2 linked regions of the Methanothermobacter thermautotrophicus str. Delta H genome follow. The protein of the gene in region 1 binds, or shares a complex with, the protein of each later gene. Links are inferred from orthologs where the notes say so. Each region holds a gene or a part of one and is shown in the gene's direction. Other genes may lie near its edges. The genes, in order: MTH_RS06795 and MTH_RS07310.

The links.
Region 2: the proteins of MTH_RS06795 (region 1) and MTH_RS07310 are in contact, whole or in part, in a crystal structure (PDB 7CNS), measured with the Thermococcus kodakarensis proteins. The link is inferred for Methanothermobacter thermautotrophicus str. Delta H from one-to-one orthologs. Residues at the interface, in WP_011250200.1 of Thermococcus kodakarensis: Ile25, Ala28, Leu29, Ile32, Tyr33, Ala47, Gly48, Asn53, Ile54, Ala57, Glu60, Phe61, Leu62, Tyr99, Ser128, Glu129, Ser130, Asn145, Arg146, Glu147, Gly148, Gly149, Pro150, Ser151, Leu153, Tyr164, Leu201, Gly202, Asn203, Gly227; in WP_011250199.1 of Thermococcus kodakarensis: Arg6, Lys7, Ile8, Leu27, Gly28, Thr38, Arg58, Gly59, Lys60, Gly61, Ser62, Thr63, Val64, Ser66, Tyr67, Val68, Tyr70, Ala71, Lys74, Glu86, Ala87, Glu88, Thr89, Ile90, Ala92, Thr93, Ile96, Ile97.

What each region holds. Positions count from the first base shown.
Region 1 is NC_000916.1:1,282,895-1,291,258, reverse strand. What follows is about bases 2,305-5,262. They hold MTH_RS06795 (aconitase X catalytic domain-containing protein), read left to right. Parts: upstream 2,305-3,171; coding sequence 3,172-4,353; downstream 4,354-5,262. Other genes in these bases: MTH_RS09770 (GAF domain-containing protein), read right to left, coding at 4,585-5,262; MTH_RS09700 (GAF domain-containing protein), read right to left, coding at 4,364-4,648; MTH_RS06800 (single-stranded-DNA-specific exonuclease RecJ), read left to right, coding at 2,305-3,144. Outside these bases: MTH_RS06815 (bifunctional N(6)-L-threonylcarbamoyladenine synthase/serine/threonine protein kinase), read left to right, coding at 1-778; MTH_RS06810 (XTP/dITP diphosphatase), read left to right, coding at 841-1,404; MTH_RS06805 (30S ribosomal protein S15), read left to right, coding at 1,404-1,805; more of MTH_RS06800, read left to right, coding at 1,771-2,304; more of MTH_RS09770, read right to left, coding at 5,263-5,874; MTH_RS06785 (DUF169 domain-containing protein), read left to right, coding at 5,991-6,659; MTH_RS06780 (DsrE family protein), read left to right, coding at 6,662-7,459; MTH_RS06775 (DUF5400 domain-containing protein), read left to right, coding at 7,470-7,790; MTH_RS06770 (DEAD/DEAH box helicase), read left to right, coding at 7,966-8,364. UniProt on the Methanocaldococcus jannaschii protein: Component of a hydro-lyase that catalyzes the dehydration of mevalonate 5-phosphate (MVA5P) to form trans-anhydromevalonate 5-phosphate (tAHMP).
Region 2 is NC_000916.1:1,386,672-1,395,042, forward strand. The notes cover bases 2,793-5,757. They hold MTH_RS07310 (DUF126 domain-containing protein), read left to right. Parts: upstream 2,793-4,059; coding sequence 4,060-4,455; downstream 4,456-5,757. Other genes in these bases: truD (tRNA pseudouridine(13) synthase TruD), read left to right, coding at 2,793-3,974; MTH_RS07315 (DUF5518 domain-containing protein), read right to left, coding at 4,452-4,799; MTH_RS07320 (hypothetical protein), read left to right, coding at 5,059-5,511. In the rest of the region: MTH_RS07285 (AIR synthase-related protein), read left to right, coding at 1-446; MTH_RS07290 (hypothetical protein), read left to right, coding at 482-865; ftsA (coenzyme F390 synthetase), read left to right, coding at 1,212-2,573; more of truD, read left to right, coding at 2,727-2,792; MTH_RS07330 (metal-dependent hydrolase family protein), read left to right, coding at 5,983-7,194; MTH_RS07335 (heavy metal translocating P-type ATPase), read left to right, coding at 7,238-8,371. UniProt on the Methanocaldococcus jannaschii protein: Component of a hydro-lyase that catalyzes the dehydration of mevalonate 5-phosphate (MVA5P) to form trans-anhydromevalonate 5-phosphate (tAHMP).

The sequences.
Region 1 (8,364 bases):
CCACATGCCTCCCCCTGAGTACTGTGGTGATAACGGTGCGATGATTGCCTGGCTCGGTCAGCTCGTCTACAAGTACAGGGGGCCGGATGCCCTGGAGGACACCACGGTGGTGCAGCGTTACCGGACCGATGAGGTGGATGTCCCCTGGATGAGGGAATCAGAGGCAGGAATAGAGCTCCCCCCTGACATCCTGGCCAAGGGTGCCGAGGCAAATATCTACAGGGGCCAGTGGATTGGGAGGCCCTGCATAATAAAGGAGAGGATATCCAAGGGTTACAGAATACCTGAAATTGATCAGAAGCTCAGGTCATCCAGGACCCGGAGGGAGGCCAGGCTCATCAACCAGGCCAAGGGCGCCGGTGTGCACACACCAGTACTGTTCGATGTCGACCCTGATGGAGGGGTTATGGTCATGGAGGAGGTTCGCGGCACCCCATTCAGGGACGCTGTTGAGGATACAGAGCTCTGTTCAAGGATCGGTGAGGCCATAGGGAGGCTCCATCACGCGGGTATAATACACGGGGATCTCACAGGATCCAACATAATCATCAGGGGGGGTGATGTGGTCTTCATAGACTTTGGACTTGGGAGGTTCTCAGATGAAATCGAGGATATGGGTGTGGATCTCCTTGTCCTCAAAAAGTCCCTTGAAAGCACCCACTACGCCCTGGCCGGCGAGTGTTTCAGCAGGGTCCTTGAGGGGTACGGTAAGATAATAGATGCTGACATCCAGTCAAAGATAAGGGAGATAGAGTCCCGGGGAAGATACACTGACTGAGCTCAGAATTAATATCCACACGATACTAAACCCCCTGAATATACTGACTGAGGAGGTTCATCATGAAGGTAACATTTATAACCGGTAATAAACACAAGTTATCTGAGGCAGAGAAGATATTCCATGGTACTGGAATAGAACTGATGCATGCTGATCTGGGCTACCCGGAACTTCAGGGAACACTTGAGGAGGTGGCCCGTTACGGTGCAGAACATGCTGCCAGGATCATGGATGGTCCTGTGATCGTTGAGGACGCAGGACTGTTTATAAGGGCTCTTAAATGGTTTCCAGGACCCTATTCTGCCTATGTACAGGATACCATAGGAAACCGTGGCATATTAAAGCTCATGGAAAATGTTGAAGATCGCTACGCCGAGTTCAGGTCGGCTGTTGGGTTCTGCACCCCCAACTCCGAACCCGAGGTTTTTTTAGGCGTGGTGAAGGGACGTATAGGTACTGAGGAGCGCGGAACAATGGGTTTCGCCTTCGACCCGTTATTCTATCCTGAAGGGATGGATAAAAGCTTCGGAGAACTCAGTACCTCAGAGAAGAACAGGTTTTCGCATCGAAGCAGGGCCCTTAAAAAATTTGCAGAATGGTACATTGAAAATTATGAGGTGATTTGATGTCTCTAAAACCTGATTGGGTTGAATACTCAAATGAAGAAATAGAGGATCTTATAGTCAAACTATACAGGGAGGGTAACTCCACCAGCAAAATAGGTATAATACTGAGGGACCAGCACGGCATACCCAGCGTAAAGGCCGTTACAGGGCTTAAAATAACACAGATACTTGAGAAGCATGAAATGAAACCTGAATACCCTGAGGACCTCATGAATCTCATAAGGAAGGCTGTTAACATAAGGGATCATCTTAAGGAACACCCAAAGGACCTCCACACAAGGAGGGGCCTTCAGATCGTTGAATCAAAGATAAGGCGCCTTGTCAGGTACTATGTGAGAGAAGGTGTCCTTCCTGAAGGATGGAGATATGACCCACAGAAAGCAGCCCTCCTCGTCAAGTAAACTCCCCGACTCAATTCTCAAGAGGGGTGCAGAGGCCTCAAAGGTCCTTGAGGAGCACCTTGAAAGGGGAAACATAATAAGGATCATCTCGCACAACGACGCAGATGGTCTATCAGCCGCAGGAGTTGTTGCAAGGGCCATTTCATCCATGAATGGTCAGTTCCACATCTCCATCCTCTCGAGGCTGAAGAAGGAGTTCATTAAGAAATTGTCGGGAGAGAAATACTCCCTATTCTTTTTCTGTGATATGGGAAGCGCCTACCTTGAGGAGATATCCCGCCTGAAGGGTGATGTCATCGTCGCTGATCATCATCAGCCCTCTGAATCCGAGGCAGGACCCCATGTTGTTCACATAAACCCTCATCTGCATGGTCTTGATGGTAGCAGGGACCTCAGTGCATCTGGAACGGCCTACCTGGCCACGAGACTCCTTAACAGAAAGACCGCCCCCCTTGCCCTTGTGGGTGCCCTGGGGGACATGCAGTACACTGACGGATTCACCGGTGCAAACAGGTTCATCATGGAGGAGGCTGTTGAAGAGGGTGTCCTTCAGGTCCACAGTGACCTCAAGCTGGCATCAAGGTACACCGAGCCCCTTTACCGTTCCATTGCATACACCTTCAACCCGGCCCTGCCTGGCCTCACCGGGGATATGGAGGCTTCTATGGGCTTCCTTGAGAATATAGGCGTATCCTATGGCGTTAAATATCCTGACCTGTCCCCTGAGGAGAGGGATGTTCTGAGGGATGAACTTACAAGGATAAACCCTGAGATATTCGGAGAGGTATTCACGAGCAGGGAATTCCGGAATATAGGTGACCTCTCTGACATTGCAGGGGTGCTTGATGCCTGTGGAAAGAACCGTAAATATGGCATAGGAATCGGACTGTGCCTTGGTGAAAGGGAAGGTGCCCTTGATGTGGCCCTCGAGCTCCAGAAGAACTACCGTGAGGAGCTTGTGAAGGGCCTTGCATGGATAAGGAGGGAGGGCTCCACCACCCTGGAGAACCTGCAGTACATCTACAGTGAGGATAAGGCCTTCAAGGGGATCATGGGGACCATAGCAAGCATATCACTCTCCCTCAAAATTCTTGACCCTGACATCCCCCTCCTCGGACTTTCACGGATGGATCAGCACGTTAAGGTATCTGCAAGGACAACCAGGCCAGCTGTTGAAAGGGGTGTTAACCTCGGGGTTGCCCTCAGGGATGCCGCCGCAAGTTTTGGTGGTACCGGGGGAGGACATGATATAGCGGCCGGGGCGATGGTGCCCTACAGGGATATGGAGAGTTTTCTGCAGCTTGTTGATGAGATACTGGGGACCCAGACCGGTCCCTGAAGAGACACCATGTGTGGGGTTGGAAAAGTGTACCTTGATAGGACAGAAGAGAGGATGTATGATGGTGAATTCGGTGAGACAGTCCAGCAGAGTATGGAGATACTTGTTGCCCTGGGTGATATCTATGGTGCTGAGAGGATGGTTGACATATCCTCTGCCCAGGTTTCAGGGGTATCCTACAAGACAATAGGGGACGCCGGTCTTGAATACCTGGAGGACCTCCGTGCCAGGGGTGCCGGAGTGAAGGTTGCAAGTACCCTTAACCCTGCGGGGATGGACCTCCAGAGATGGAGGGAAATGGGATTCTCAGAGGAATTCGCCAGGAGACAGATAAGGATAGTGGAGGCATACTCTGCCATGGATGTCATGAACACCTGCACCTGCACCCCCTACCTCATAGGGAACGTCCCCCTGAGGGGCTCCCATGTTGCCTGGTCAGAGTCCTCTGCAGTTTCCTATGCCAACTCTGTTCTGGGAGCCAGGACCAACCGTGAGGGTGGTCCAGGGGCCCTTGCAGCCGCCATATGCGGTAAGACCCCGGAGTATGGTTACCATCTCCAGGAGAACCGGAGGGCCACCCTGAGGGTTGATGTTGAATGTGAACTCTCGGGCTCGGATTACGGGGCCCTGGGTTACATTACAGGAAAAATTGCCGGTGAGGGTGTCCCATATTTCACTTTCACTGGCCATCCATCGGCTGATGACCTCAAAGCCCTTGGGGCTGCCATGGCGTCGTCCGGTGCGGTTGCACTCTACCATGTTGATGGGGTGACACCCGAGTACATGGAAGCCTCTCCTGATGAAGCAGGGGATAGCATTACGGTTGATGCCGGGGATATACTGGAGGCAAGGGAGGAGCTGTCCACCACTGATGATGATCCTGACCTCATATGCCTGGGGTGCCCGCACTGTTCCCTGGATGAGATCCGGAGGATAGCCTCATTTTTAAGGAAAAATAAGCCTGCCTGTGACCTCTGGGTGTGCACCTCTGCTGCCATAGGAAGTGCTGCCAGCAGGATGGGCTACACAGACGTTATAGAGGCAGCAGGTGGGATGGTTGTATCTGACACCTGCATGGTGGTTGCACCTGTGGAGGATCTTGGCTATGAGGTCCTTGGTGTTGACTCTGCCAAGGCCGCCAACTATGTCCCTGGTATGTGTGGCCTTGATGCCGTCTATGATGACTGGATGAACCTCATCAGACCTTAAAAGTTATAACTTATAAGTTATAACTTTTCCTCTGGAGGGCGCTTCCAAGCTGAAGCCCTATTGATGAAATGTTCTCAAGGCTTATCCTGTTGTAGGGTTTAACACTGTAACTTGCCAGGTTTAATATTCCTGTTATCTCCCCTGAAAACTTAATCGGAATCATTAGAATTGTTCTTATATTGTTTCTCCTTATGGACTCATGTATCATGCGGTATTCAGGCGACTCAGAGGTTATGTATATAACCCCCTCCTTCTCAATGGACCTCTCAAAGAGGTCTGTGAAGACCCCGGCCATGCACATTCTGCTGAGGGTTTCTGGCAGTTCCTCTGAACCCTGAGCTGGAGTTCCTTTTTCTCCTCCATGAGGTATATGCATCCCATTTCAAATTCCAGGGTTTCTATGACGGCCTCGATTGATTTTTCAAGCATTTTTTCCTCTTCCTCATCACTGTTTATGATTTCGGAAACCCTGTTCATGGCCAGAAGTGTTCTTATGAACTCATCCTTCTCCTGTCTCAGTTTCTCCATTTCTAGATACTCTGAGACCTCGTCGGCCACCATCTCTATGATTTCAAGGCTCTGTGAGGCTATGGAGTCCTCGGGGCTTCTGATTATAAGGGCTCCCCTCGCCCTTTCCTCTGTGATGAGGGGTACTGAAAGCATGAGACCCGAGTCATGCCTCCATGATACCGTCTCGAGGGTTTCAATGCTCCTGTAGATGAAGTATTCAAATTCAGTGAGATCCTCTGACTCAGGGTATTCGTAGGCCCTGCTGAACCCTGAGGCATCGCTTAGGACCACCGAAAGCTGTTTAAGGTCCATTATGGTGGATAATTCATCCCTTATTGAGTTCATAAGCTCTTCAAGGCTGCCAGAGGATGATCTCAACCTTGTGATTGTGAGGAGGACCTCAAGTTCATTCTTGGAAAATGAGGAACTTGCAAGGTCCCTTCCTATTATGACCCAGAAGTTGTTTACAGGTGTGACTGAAAGGCTGTAGTTCCTCCTTATCCCATCCCTTCCCCTCAGATCGACCTGTATCGTGCCCCGGGATTTCATTCTGTTCTCAATGAGGACCATGCTCTCCCGGTCCATGATGTCCCCAAGGCACTGTGCACCGGGGAACATTCTTCTGAAAAGGCCGTTGGATACTACTATGTCCATGAGGGTGTTTATGGTGAAGACGAGTTTATCAGGGTCATCTATTTTTCTTTCAAGTTCCAGGAGTTCCAGGAGGTTTCTGTGAATTTTTGATGCGTTTTTTATAAGCTCAGAATCTCTGGATGTGTCTCCAGTGTATTCCACAGTTCCCTCAAGGTCTCCCGCAGGCATCCATAGTTTGCTTCTGCCAACCGTCCTGTATGTTACAAGACCCCTGGCCTCCAGTATGTGAAGGTACTTGAGAACCGTTGCCCTGCTCCTGTTTATTCCACGGGTTATCTTGTCGAGCATGCACTCCTCTGGAGGATTTGATTCCAGGTAGGACATTATCATCTTCTCGGTTTCAGAGAGTTTCTCCACTGACCTCACCCCATGATAGCTATGGTATAACCATGAATTATAACTTTAGAGAAAAATTTAAATATTGGGTTTTTATACTTTATCGTATAGTTATACTATCATGTATAGGTGGTTGTATGGATTACAGGAAGATTTCAGAAGAACTTAAGGAACTCCTGGAAAATGGAGGGCAGCCCGTGGCTGTCAGGTTAGTCAAGAATGAGGAAATATCTGGTGAAAAGCTTGAAAAGAAGAGGCACTGCGAGTTCATACAGGATGCACGCTTAAGGGGTGCCTGTGGCTATGCAACTGCAGACGAACACCTCTGCAGGGGTGGCGCAGCGGTCCTTGGACTCTGCAGGGTACCACCCCAGGTTGCGGATGGAAGCCTGTACCATAAACTCGGAAACTACAGCACACTGGAAGCTGCTGCTGAAACCGTAGAGGCCGTTCCCGCGGTGAAAGGGGAATACCATGCCTCAGTCTATGCACCGCTCGAAGAGGCTGATTTCGAACCAGACGCCGTTGTATTCATACTTAAACCGGCCCAGGCGCTTAGACTCAGCCAGGCATACCTCCATGACAGGGGTGGCAGAATAAGCGGGGACTACTCAGGGATACAGTCACTCTGTGCAGACGCCGTTGCAGCTGTAAGGGAGAGGGGCATCCCAAACATGACAATGGGGTGTAACGGTTCAAGGAAATACGCCGGGATCAGGCCCGAGGAACTTGCAGTCGGAGTACCAGCATCTGACCTTGAGGGAATTGTGGAGGCCCTCAGAAAATTCAGGGAAAAATGGGGATAAAAATGAAATTAAACCTCAGGGGAGTAAACAGATACGCTGCAGCTATAATAACAGACAATATACTTAAAAATGGTGTTCAGAACCTCCAGCTGATCCTGAAGGAGGACTCTGAAGAGGTCAGGAGAGTTGCAGAGAAGCACCATATGGAATATTCTCCCAGAGAAACAGAAAAGGGGCTGGTGGTTAACATTTCACCTCAGGGTATTGAAGAGATAGATGTTACCGGAGAAACCTGTCCCGGCCCGGTTATAATCGTAGGGGATAGGCTCTCCTCAATGGAGCCAGGGATGAGGATAAAGATAAAATCAGAAAGCAGTGACGTGATCGATGACCTTGCACTCTCAGCTCCTGAAATGAAGGCAGAGGTCATTGAAAAATCGGCCAGCCACCTCATCCTTGAAAAAACAGATGTTAGCAGGGAAAGGGAATTTACAGGAAAGGATAAGGTACTCGTTGTCCAGAGCAACGGGACAGGGAATGCAGAGAGGGCCTACGCCACCTTCATATTCTCAAAGGCTGCCCTCAGCATGGGAAAGGATGTCACAATATTCCTCCTCATGGATGGCGTGAGCATTGCAAGGAAGGGTGGTGCAGCCGCCGTAAAACACCCGGCCTTCCCGCGGCTGGATGAACTCATGGCCGAGGTCATTGAGATGGGTGTTAAGATCTACGTCTGTGAAATGAGCGCCCAGTTCAGGGGGCTCAGAGAAGATAACATGGTCGAGGGCTGCAAGATAGCAGGTGCAGCCACGTTCATAACACTGCTTAGTGACCCGAGCTACGCAGTGGTGAACTTCTAGAGGTGATGAAATGTATCAGGTCATTATATTCGCACTCCTCTTTGCAGGAATCTCATCAGGTTTCATAACCTTCCGTATAATGGGGATGAGGATGGCGCCACACTTCGGAGTCCTTATCCTTGCCCTCATTGCAACGGCAGCAAATATCATGTCTGGCAATGTAACCCTGAATTACGTTGCAGTGGCTCTGCAGGTACTCACAGGGATTTCAGCCTACACACAGTTCCTCCCGGTTCTGAGGGACAGCTTCCAGACAGCTCCACTCTACGCCTGCCATCTGAGCACAGTCACCGTTGCTGCGGTGCTCGCAGCTGCCTCAGTCCCACTTTAACCTCCCTTAAATCTTTTAGACCGGTTGAACACGCATCATCCCCAATAAACCCCCATTTATTCCTTCTTTTAATCTCTTAAACCTCAAACTAGGAAGGCCAAAGCCTCAGGTAACCTGATTTTCAGCACTGAAAGGAACCTGAACCTTAAATAAATTGATGACCAGATAAAAGACCATGGCAAGGTACATAGAGCACCCCCTCATAAAGCCAGAGAAAATAGAGGCAAGGACCTATCAGCAGCTGCTGGCAGCAGATGTCATCAGAAAGGGCAACTCAATGATAGTCGCCCCCACAGCCCTCGGAAAGACGGTTGTGGCTGTCCTTGTGGCTGCAGAGAGACTCAGGAAATACAGGGGCTCAAAGGTACTCATCCTATCACCCAGCAAACCCCTGGCCATACAGCATGAGGAGAGCTTCAGGGAGTTCATGCTTGCAACCTGCACATCCCTTACAGGTAGCATAAAACCTGAAGAGAGAAAAGAACGGTGGATTAAATCCCAGATAATATCCGCCACGCCCCAGACAGTTGAATCAGACATCCTGGCTGGAAGATACGACCTCAGGGACGTCTCA
Region 2 (8,371 bases), 100 kb from region 1 along the record:
GGGGAGATGCACATGAGATATCCTCAACAGCAGGGGTTGGACTGGAATTCGATGCCGATGCGGTCATGTCCATGATAAACCCCAGTGTCCTGAGGATGCTGCAGGACCTTGAAATTGACCCCCTCGGCGTCTCCATAGATTCGCTCATGATAATAGCCCCCGAGGACGTGGCCCCTGATGTTATGGATACCATAAGGGGTGCAGGCGTTGATGTTGCAGAAATAGGAAGGGTAACTGACTCAGGGGTCCCGGTTCTCCTGAGGGACGGTTCAGAGGAGGAACTCAGGCCACTCTTCCGTGAGGCAGCATACACCCAGATAAAGAAGATGGTGGGTGATAAAACACCCCAGGACTTTGAGGAGATGAAGAGGAAGGTTGAGGATGCTGCAAGGCGTGCCATAGAGAAGAAGGACATGGTGGTCCGGATGATCTCCCGGGAGGATTAGATCAGGAGAAAGGACAGCCTTCTTGAAGGGATATCATGGATGATGGGGGCTACATATCCACAACCGACGCGGTTCTTGCACTCACAGTGGTCTTCATAGTAACGGCATCCGTCATCAACACGGACCCCCCGCTGGTCACCCCTGAATCTCCGAAAGCAGGGGATGTCCTTGATGCCATGGCGTCCTATCCATCAGGTGAAAGCATACTGGATGGCCTTGCAGAGTCTCCTGACCCAACCATGGCATCGGATTTCCTCAACAGGACCCTTGAGGGGATGGACTACAATCTCACAGCTGACAGGGGGACCGGTGAGGTTACCGTTGCATCCCGTGGTTCAATGGAGGATGCAGAAGACATAGACGTGGCTGTGAGGTCGCGGGGAAACGTCACCTTCAGACTCTATCTATGGAGATCCTGATGCAAGACTTAAATACCTGCATGGAAAATTATTAATATAGGATGGTATAAACTACCCTTCACTCTCATTTTGCCCTGATAGTGTAGCGGATATCACGTAGGACTGCGGATCCTATTACCCGGGTTCAAGTCCCGGTCAGGGCACTCACCTTCACATTAAAATCCACTGATTCTATTTAAAGGGCGAAACCATCAAGTAACTGCGTCCGTCCCAATGTACCGCCTGATCTGGAATCAGCGCTGGAAGCGGACCGTCAGCAAATCTTTTTTCATTCTTGCTCTGATCATGTCGGGATGGAGATCATCAGCAAATCTTTATTTCATGGACGACAAACTAATGTCTGGAGATGGTGGTTGTTATGGGGACCTACTTCAATCCTGAAATAGAGACCATGGAACGTGGCGAACTGGACGCCCTTGTAGAGGAGAGGATAAGGTACACAGTTAACTATGCATATGAAAACTCTCCCTTCTACAGCAAATGGTTCAGGGAGAACAATATCAAGCCCTCAGATATAAAGAGTCATGAGGACCTAAGGGAGCTCCCTATAATAAGCGGTGAAACAGTAAGGAAAAACCAGCCACCTGAAAAGGACAGATTTGAATTTAAATGCGCCCCCTGGGAGGAGATCTACACCATCCATGAGACCAGCGGCACCAGCGGAAGACCAAAGTCCTTCTTCCTCACATGGGGGGACTGGCAGAGGTACGCAGAGAAGTATGCGAGGTCCTTTGTATCCCAGGGATTTGAAACAGGTGACCGGGTCGTCGTATGCGCATCCTACGGCATGAACGTCGGGGCCAACACGATGACACTGGCAGCACAGAAGATAGGAATGACAATAATACCCGAGGGCAAATGCACATTTCCTGTGAGGATAATGGAGAACTACCGGCCAACAGGGATAGTTGCAAACGTATTCAAACTGCTGAGGCTCGCAAGGCGAATGAAGGAGCAGGGAATTGATCCCAGGGAGTCAAGCATAAAGAGACTGGTGGTTGGTGGTGAAAGCTTTGCGCCGGAATCAAGGGCATACGTCGAGGAACTGTGGGGAGTTGATGTCTACAACACCTATGGGAGCACCGAGGGGACCATGTGTGGGGAATGCCACATCAAGGAGGGACTCCACGTCCCCGAGGACCTCGTACACCTGGATGTCTATGACCCCAACCTCAGGGACTTCGTTGATGATGGGGAATGCGGCAGGATAGTCCTGACAACACTGCTACCCGTTGGTGAGAGGACCGGCACACTCCTGCTCAACTATGACACCGAGGACACAACCGTGGTCATATCCAGGGACACGTGCAGGTGTGGAAGGACCCACATGAGGATAATGAACCCTGAAAGGGAGGCAGAGACCTTCTGGATCTCCGGTCATCCATTCAACCGGGTTGACGTTGAGGCAGCGGTTTTCCAGAGGGAGAACATGGATTACCTCACAGGGGAATATGAGGCCTTCCTCTACGGGGACGAGGATGAGGGCACAGTGACCATGAGGGTCTCCCTTGAATGTGAGGATCCAGGAAACTGCGCCAAGGAGATAATCCAGGAGAACTTTATAGGGGCCTTCTTCAAATATAAGAGGGACCTGCATGATGCCTACCTTGAGGGAACATTTGAGATAATATTCAACTTCGTAGGGCCAGGCGAACTCGAATTTTATAAGGTTAAGGGCAGGCCCAAGCGTATGGTTGATAGGAGATAGTCCAGCTAAGGTTGGGATGTAGGGCAGACATCATCATGGACGGATAGTTTCAGGGAACTGAGCCTTCCTTCAGTGGATAGCGAATTATATAATTAAAATGGTGCTGAATGCAGAAACATTATCGACTGAGTACATAAATTCTGGAGTAAAACGATGCTGAATGCAGAAACCTATGTCACATCAACAGAGGGGACCGGTGGAAGAATAAGGGTGCATAACAGGGACTTTGAGGTGGAGGAGATCCCCCTCACAGAGCCCAGTGGCAGCGGCCCAAACACATGGATATGGATAGAGAAGGAGGGCAGGACAACCCTCGACGTCCTCCTCGACATTGCAAGGGAACTCCACCTTGACAGGAGAAGGATGGGATTCGCTGGCATGAAGGATAAGAGGGCCGTCACCAGACAGTGGATATGTGTGAGCAACACAGCACCCTCAGAGGTTAAGGCCATAGAGGAAAGGATAAGAAACGTTAAATTCCTCAGGGTCACAGCAAATGAGAAGAAACTCCGGATGGGCCAGCTGTTGGGCAACCGTTTCAGGATCCTGATAAGGGACACCGAAATCGATGAACCCCTGGAAACAGCCAAGGCCACCCTCCAGGAACTTGAGGATAAGGGTGTCCCGAATTACTATGGCTGGCAGCGCTTTGGGAGTCCAAGGGCAAACACGCACCTTGTTGGACGGGCACTTGTCCATGGCGATGTAAAGGGCGCGGTTGACAGCTACATAGGTAACCCCCTTGAGGGGGAATCAGAGATTGTTTCAGAGGCCAGGAGGGCCTATGACAGGGGCGACCTTGAGGAGGCATATGAGCTCATGCCATCATCAATGAGGTATGAGAGGATGATGCTGAGACCGATGCTCAGGGATCTACGTAGGGGTGAGTTCTCAGATGAATCATACGTGAGGGCCATCCATGCACTTCCGAAGCCCCTGAAGAGGATGTTCGTCCACGCCTACCAGTCATACCTCTTCAACCGGGCAGTAAGTGAGAGGGCGGCCCTCGGCATAAACACCCACATCCCCGGCGATATAGTCATTGATAATGACCAGCACATAATACATGACGCTGATCCAGATGAACTGGAGGAGCTGATCCTAAACTTCGAGGCCCATCCGACAGCACCCTTATATGGCAGCAAGGTCCCCCTTGCCAGTGGAAGGCCCGGTGAGATTGAGAGGAGGATACTTGAGGATGAGGGAGTGTCCCTTGAGGACTTCAACTCAATAAAGGTCCCCAAACTTGGAAGCCATGGCATGAGGAGGGCGATACGCTTCAGGATATGGGACGTGGATGCCCATGAGAGCCAGGAGGGCCTTACAGTTGAATTCTCAATACCCAGGGGGTGCTATGCAACCTCTGTTTTAAGGGAGATCATGAAAAAGGATGTTGTCTAGGTCTTCAGACATGCAGGTGGGTCCATGGATTTTACTGAATATCCGTGACCACTTACTGAATGATTAAAGGTATGGAGATGATCCGGTGGAAGTTGACTGCAGAGTTATATCACGTGGAAAGGGAAGAGGTCCAGTTCTGGTATCAACCGAACCATTGAGCTTTCTCGGAGGAGTTGATCCCGGCACAGGGAGGGTTATTGACCAGAAACACCCATTACATGGCAGGAGCATTAGGGGGAAGGTTCTCCTCATACCCGGCGGTAAGGGCTCCACGGTGGGGTCCTATGTCATATTTCAGATGGCAAAGAACGAAACAGCTCCGGCCGCCATAATATGCCTGAACGCGGAGCCAATAATCGCAACCGGGGCCATAATGGCTGGAATACCCATGGTGGACAGACCCTCGGAGGACCTCCTCGGTCTTCTGGAGGATTCAATGGAGGTTGAGGTGGATGCTGATGAGGGAAAAATCAGGTTCTAGTCCCTGAAGGACCCCAGTATGCTGCCGGCGCTCCCACCAAGGAATCCAAGGCTCATATCACCTGCAAGGGCGTATATGAGTATTGAGAGGATCGGCATATTCATGATACCAGTTTTGATGTAGACCATGAGGATGTTTATGATGCCAACGGCGGCCCCCATGATAACCCCGTTCACCGCACCGTTGAGATAATCCTTATCTGCGATGTAACCGCAGGCCACAGAGGCCAGGAGAATTGAAAGCACGCCCATCAATGAGGGGATCAGTAATCTGAGGAGGGGTCCAAGGATGACTGTAAGGATGATACCAGAAACAACTGCCTTCCAGTTAACTTCAATTTCCATCATCGATCACCATGAATAATAATTTATGATGGATATATAATCTTATGGTCGAAAGGGTAATGATGCTCCAGATAAAAGTAAGAACCTGCTGGATCGGGGTTCATTCATGGGATAATTTGAACGGTTTTTGGGTGCTAAGGAGTTGCATTTCATGATTATTGATGATTTTAATGATTATAAGCTCTCATTTTTTGATGATAAATGGTTACCGGTTTTTCTGATCGTCTGGTTAACGGTATTCCTCCTTTCCCATCCTGACATGAACTTTAAGCTCCTGGCGGGCCTGATCTTTTCCACCATAATAATCGTCTATAAACCGGAGGGCTTCCTTGAGGACCATAAAAGGAGGATCTTCATCTTAACAGTCATACTGTATCCCCCCGCTGAATTTGCACTGAAGCTACTGGCTGCCTCAGGGCCCCTTGCAGTTAACATGGCCGAGCACTTTACTGCGGGTCTTGTGGTGGCAATTTATCTTTCAACACTCCTCCATGGCGCACTCAAAAAACTGAGCCAGTGGGAGAGGTTCATGTTCACGGTATCGGCTGCAGTCCTCTTCTGTCTCTTATATGAAATCACAGGGTTTTTAATCTACTATGAGCCATCTGCTGCCCTGTACTCAGACACAATGAGGGACCTCTCAATGAACATGGCCGGTGCGGTCATGGTAGCTGCACTCATCTCCGACTATGAGGGAAAATCTAGAATATAGGTTTTTATGTTCTCGGTAACGATGGATGAGTTACAGCAGATAGTACTGAGAAAATCTAGAATATAGGTTTTCATGTTCTGGATGGAGCCAGCAGTTCAAGCTGGTCACGGGAACGATGGAGGTATCGGTTCTGGCTCCGGGCCAGGGCCGGAGGTGTTATTTGTCGGCGGGTTCTCCGAGGCACTTCCACTATCGGTACTGCAGCGTACCTCCCCGGTGTCCTGGGCAGAGTTTAGTCTGCTCCTCTGGAAGTAGGACCTGTAGATTATCAGTGAGAGTATTGCAATGACCACTATGGCTCCGAAGAGGAGTATGTATTCTGAGGATGACTGACCGGATTCATCCAGTAAAAATGATTCAGAAAACATGTAGATCAGCCCCTAAATCTATATAGGTATATAGGTTCCGTTGTATATATATTTTCCTTACAGAATTGAAGGTGACCATAAGGGTATTTTCAGGGGTTTTTACATGAGATTTGCAGTGAAGGGTGAATTTCTGGACATCTATTCAGGGGAGCATGAAAGGAGGTACGTGCTTGTTGATAAGGGGAGGATAACCGCCATTGAGAGTAGTGTCACAGGTGTTGAGGTTATTGATGCCTCTGATAAGTTCATTCTACCAGGCTTCATTGACCTGCACACCCATCTAATGGAGGATGGGTTCAGGACAGAGAGCAAACTTGAGGATCCACTCTCACTCTACTTCTACGGGGCCCTTGACAATATGAGGGCAACCCTCCAGGCAGGTGTTACAACGGTAAGGGATGCGGGTCTTGCAGACCTCGGTGTTAAGATGGCCTCCGACCGGCACATCATCCAGGCGCCCCGGATGCAGATAAGCGTCACGCCCCTATCAATCACGGGGGGGCACTTCGACTTTCACACAAGATCAGGACTCAACATTGAAAGGAGATACAGGGGGCTACCCTCCGGTATCTGTGATGGGATCCCATCTGTGAGGAAGAGGACGAGGGAGGTCCTGAGGGCTGGGGCGGATGTTGTTAAGGTAATGGCGACTGGTGGAGTCATGAGCAGCACGGACAGACCATCGGACACCCAGTTCACACCGTCAGAACTTGCAGCCATAGTTGAGGAGGCATCATTCAGGGGTAAAAATGTTATGGTCCATGCCCATGGTCTCCAGGGGATAAAGAATTCCATAAAGGCGGGTGTTCATTCAGTTGAACATGGAACATACCTGGATAAAAGGACCGCCAGGTTGATGGCTGAAAGGGGCGTCTACCTGGTACCAACATTCCTGGTAACCCGCCTCAACAATGATAAGGCCCTGAGGGGAGAACTGGCGGAATACAGCCGCAGGGACGCCATTGAGGTGGCAGAAGTCCACCGGGAGAACATGGAGATGGCCTACAATGAGGGTGTGCGGATGGTTATGGGCACAGATTCAGGTGTTGTTGAGCATGGAATGAACCTGCTTGAACTATCCTACCTTACAGAGACCGGCATGGAGCCACTGGAAGCCATAAGGGCTGGAACCATACATGCAGCCGAATGCATGGGGTGGGAGGACCGGATAGGTTCAATAGAAAAGGGTAAAATTGCAGATATTGTTGTAACTGAGGTGAATCCGGTGGAGGAGATAGACGAACTTTCCAGGCCCGGGAACGTGCTCCTGGTTGTGAGGGATGGCATAATCTACAGGGATGAGCTGGTCTATTGATTGGCTGAAGTTCAGGTTGAATCATGGATCTGGTGGAATGTAAATGAAAAGAATAACGATAAGGATAGGCGGGATGGGGTGCGCTGCATGCGCACTGAAGATCGAGGAGGCCCTCAGAAAACTGGATGGAATCCGCGATGCTGCGGTCAACCTGGTTGAGGGAAAGGTTTCAGTTGAGTATGACCCCCGGAGGGTTGATCTCTCCGATATGGAGGCCGCCATTGAGGACGCCGGCTACACTGTACTCAATGAGAACATAGCCATGGCTGTGGGTGGTATGAGCTGTGCGATGTGTGTACAGAAAATAGAATCCGCCCTGAGGGGACTTGAGGGCGTAAGCAATGCCACAGTCAACCTCGCAGCTGAAAAGGCCTACATCTCCTATAACCCATCCCTGACCTCTGTGGAGGACCTCAAAAGGACGGTGGAGGATCTTGGATACACCGTGAGGGGTCTGGAGGGTGAAGAGATCAGTGAGGACCTGAAACCAAAAATTAGAAGAATAATAGTGGGTTTCGGAGTGTCAGTCCCCCTGATGGCGATGATGTACCTCGGTCTACAGCCCCCAGGTGGGGGTATATCCATGCTACTGGTGTCAATCATACCATTCATCTATGTCTCAGGACCGATATTCAGGGGGGCCCTCAGATCACTGAGATCCGGGACACTTGACATGGATGTAATGTACTCAATGGGTATAGGAGTCGCCTTCCTTTCAAGCATCCTGGGCACCGCAGGGATTCTCCCATCCGATTTCATGTTCTATGACACCGCACTTATGCTGGCATCCTTCCTCACCCTTGGAAGGTACCTGGAGGCAGGTGCCCGGGGTAAAACATCAGAGGCAGTGAGGAGGCTCATGGAACTCCAGCCAGACACCGCCACGGTCCTCAGGGACGGCAGGGAGGTTGAGGTGAGGATCCACGAGATAGATGTGGGTGATGAGGTAATTGTGAGACCAGGGGACAGGGTACCCGCTGATGGAAAGGTTGTGGAGGGATCCTCCTATGTGGATGAGTTCATGATAACAGGTGAGCCCCTCCCGGCCCTTAAAACACCCGGATCAGAGGTCGTTGCAGGTACAATAAACACTGACGGCATCCTGAGGTTCAGGGTTGAACGCACCGGTGATGAAACCTTCCTTTCAGGTATAATAAAACTCGTTGACGAGGCCCAG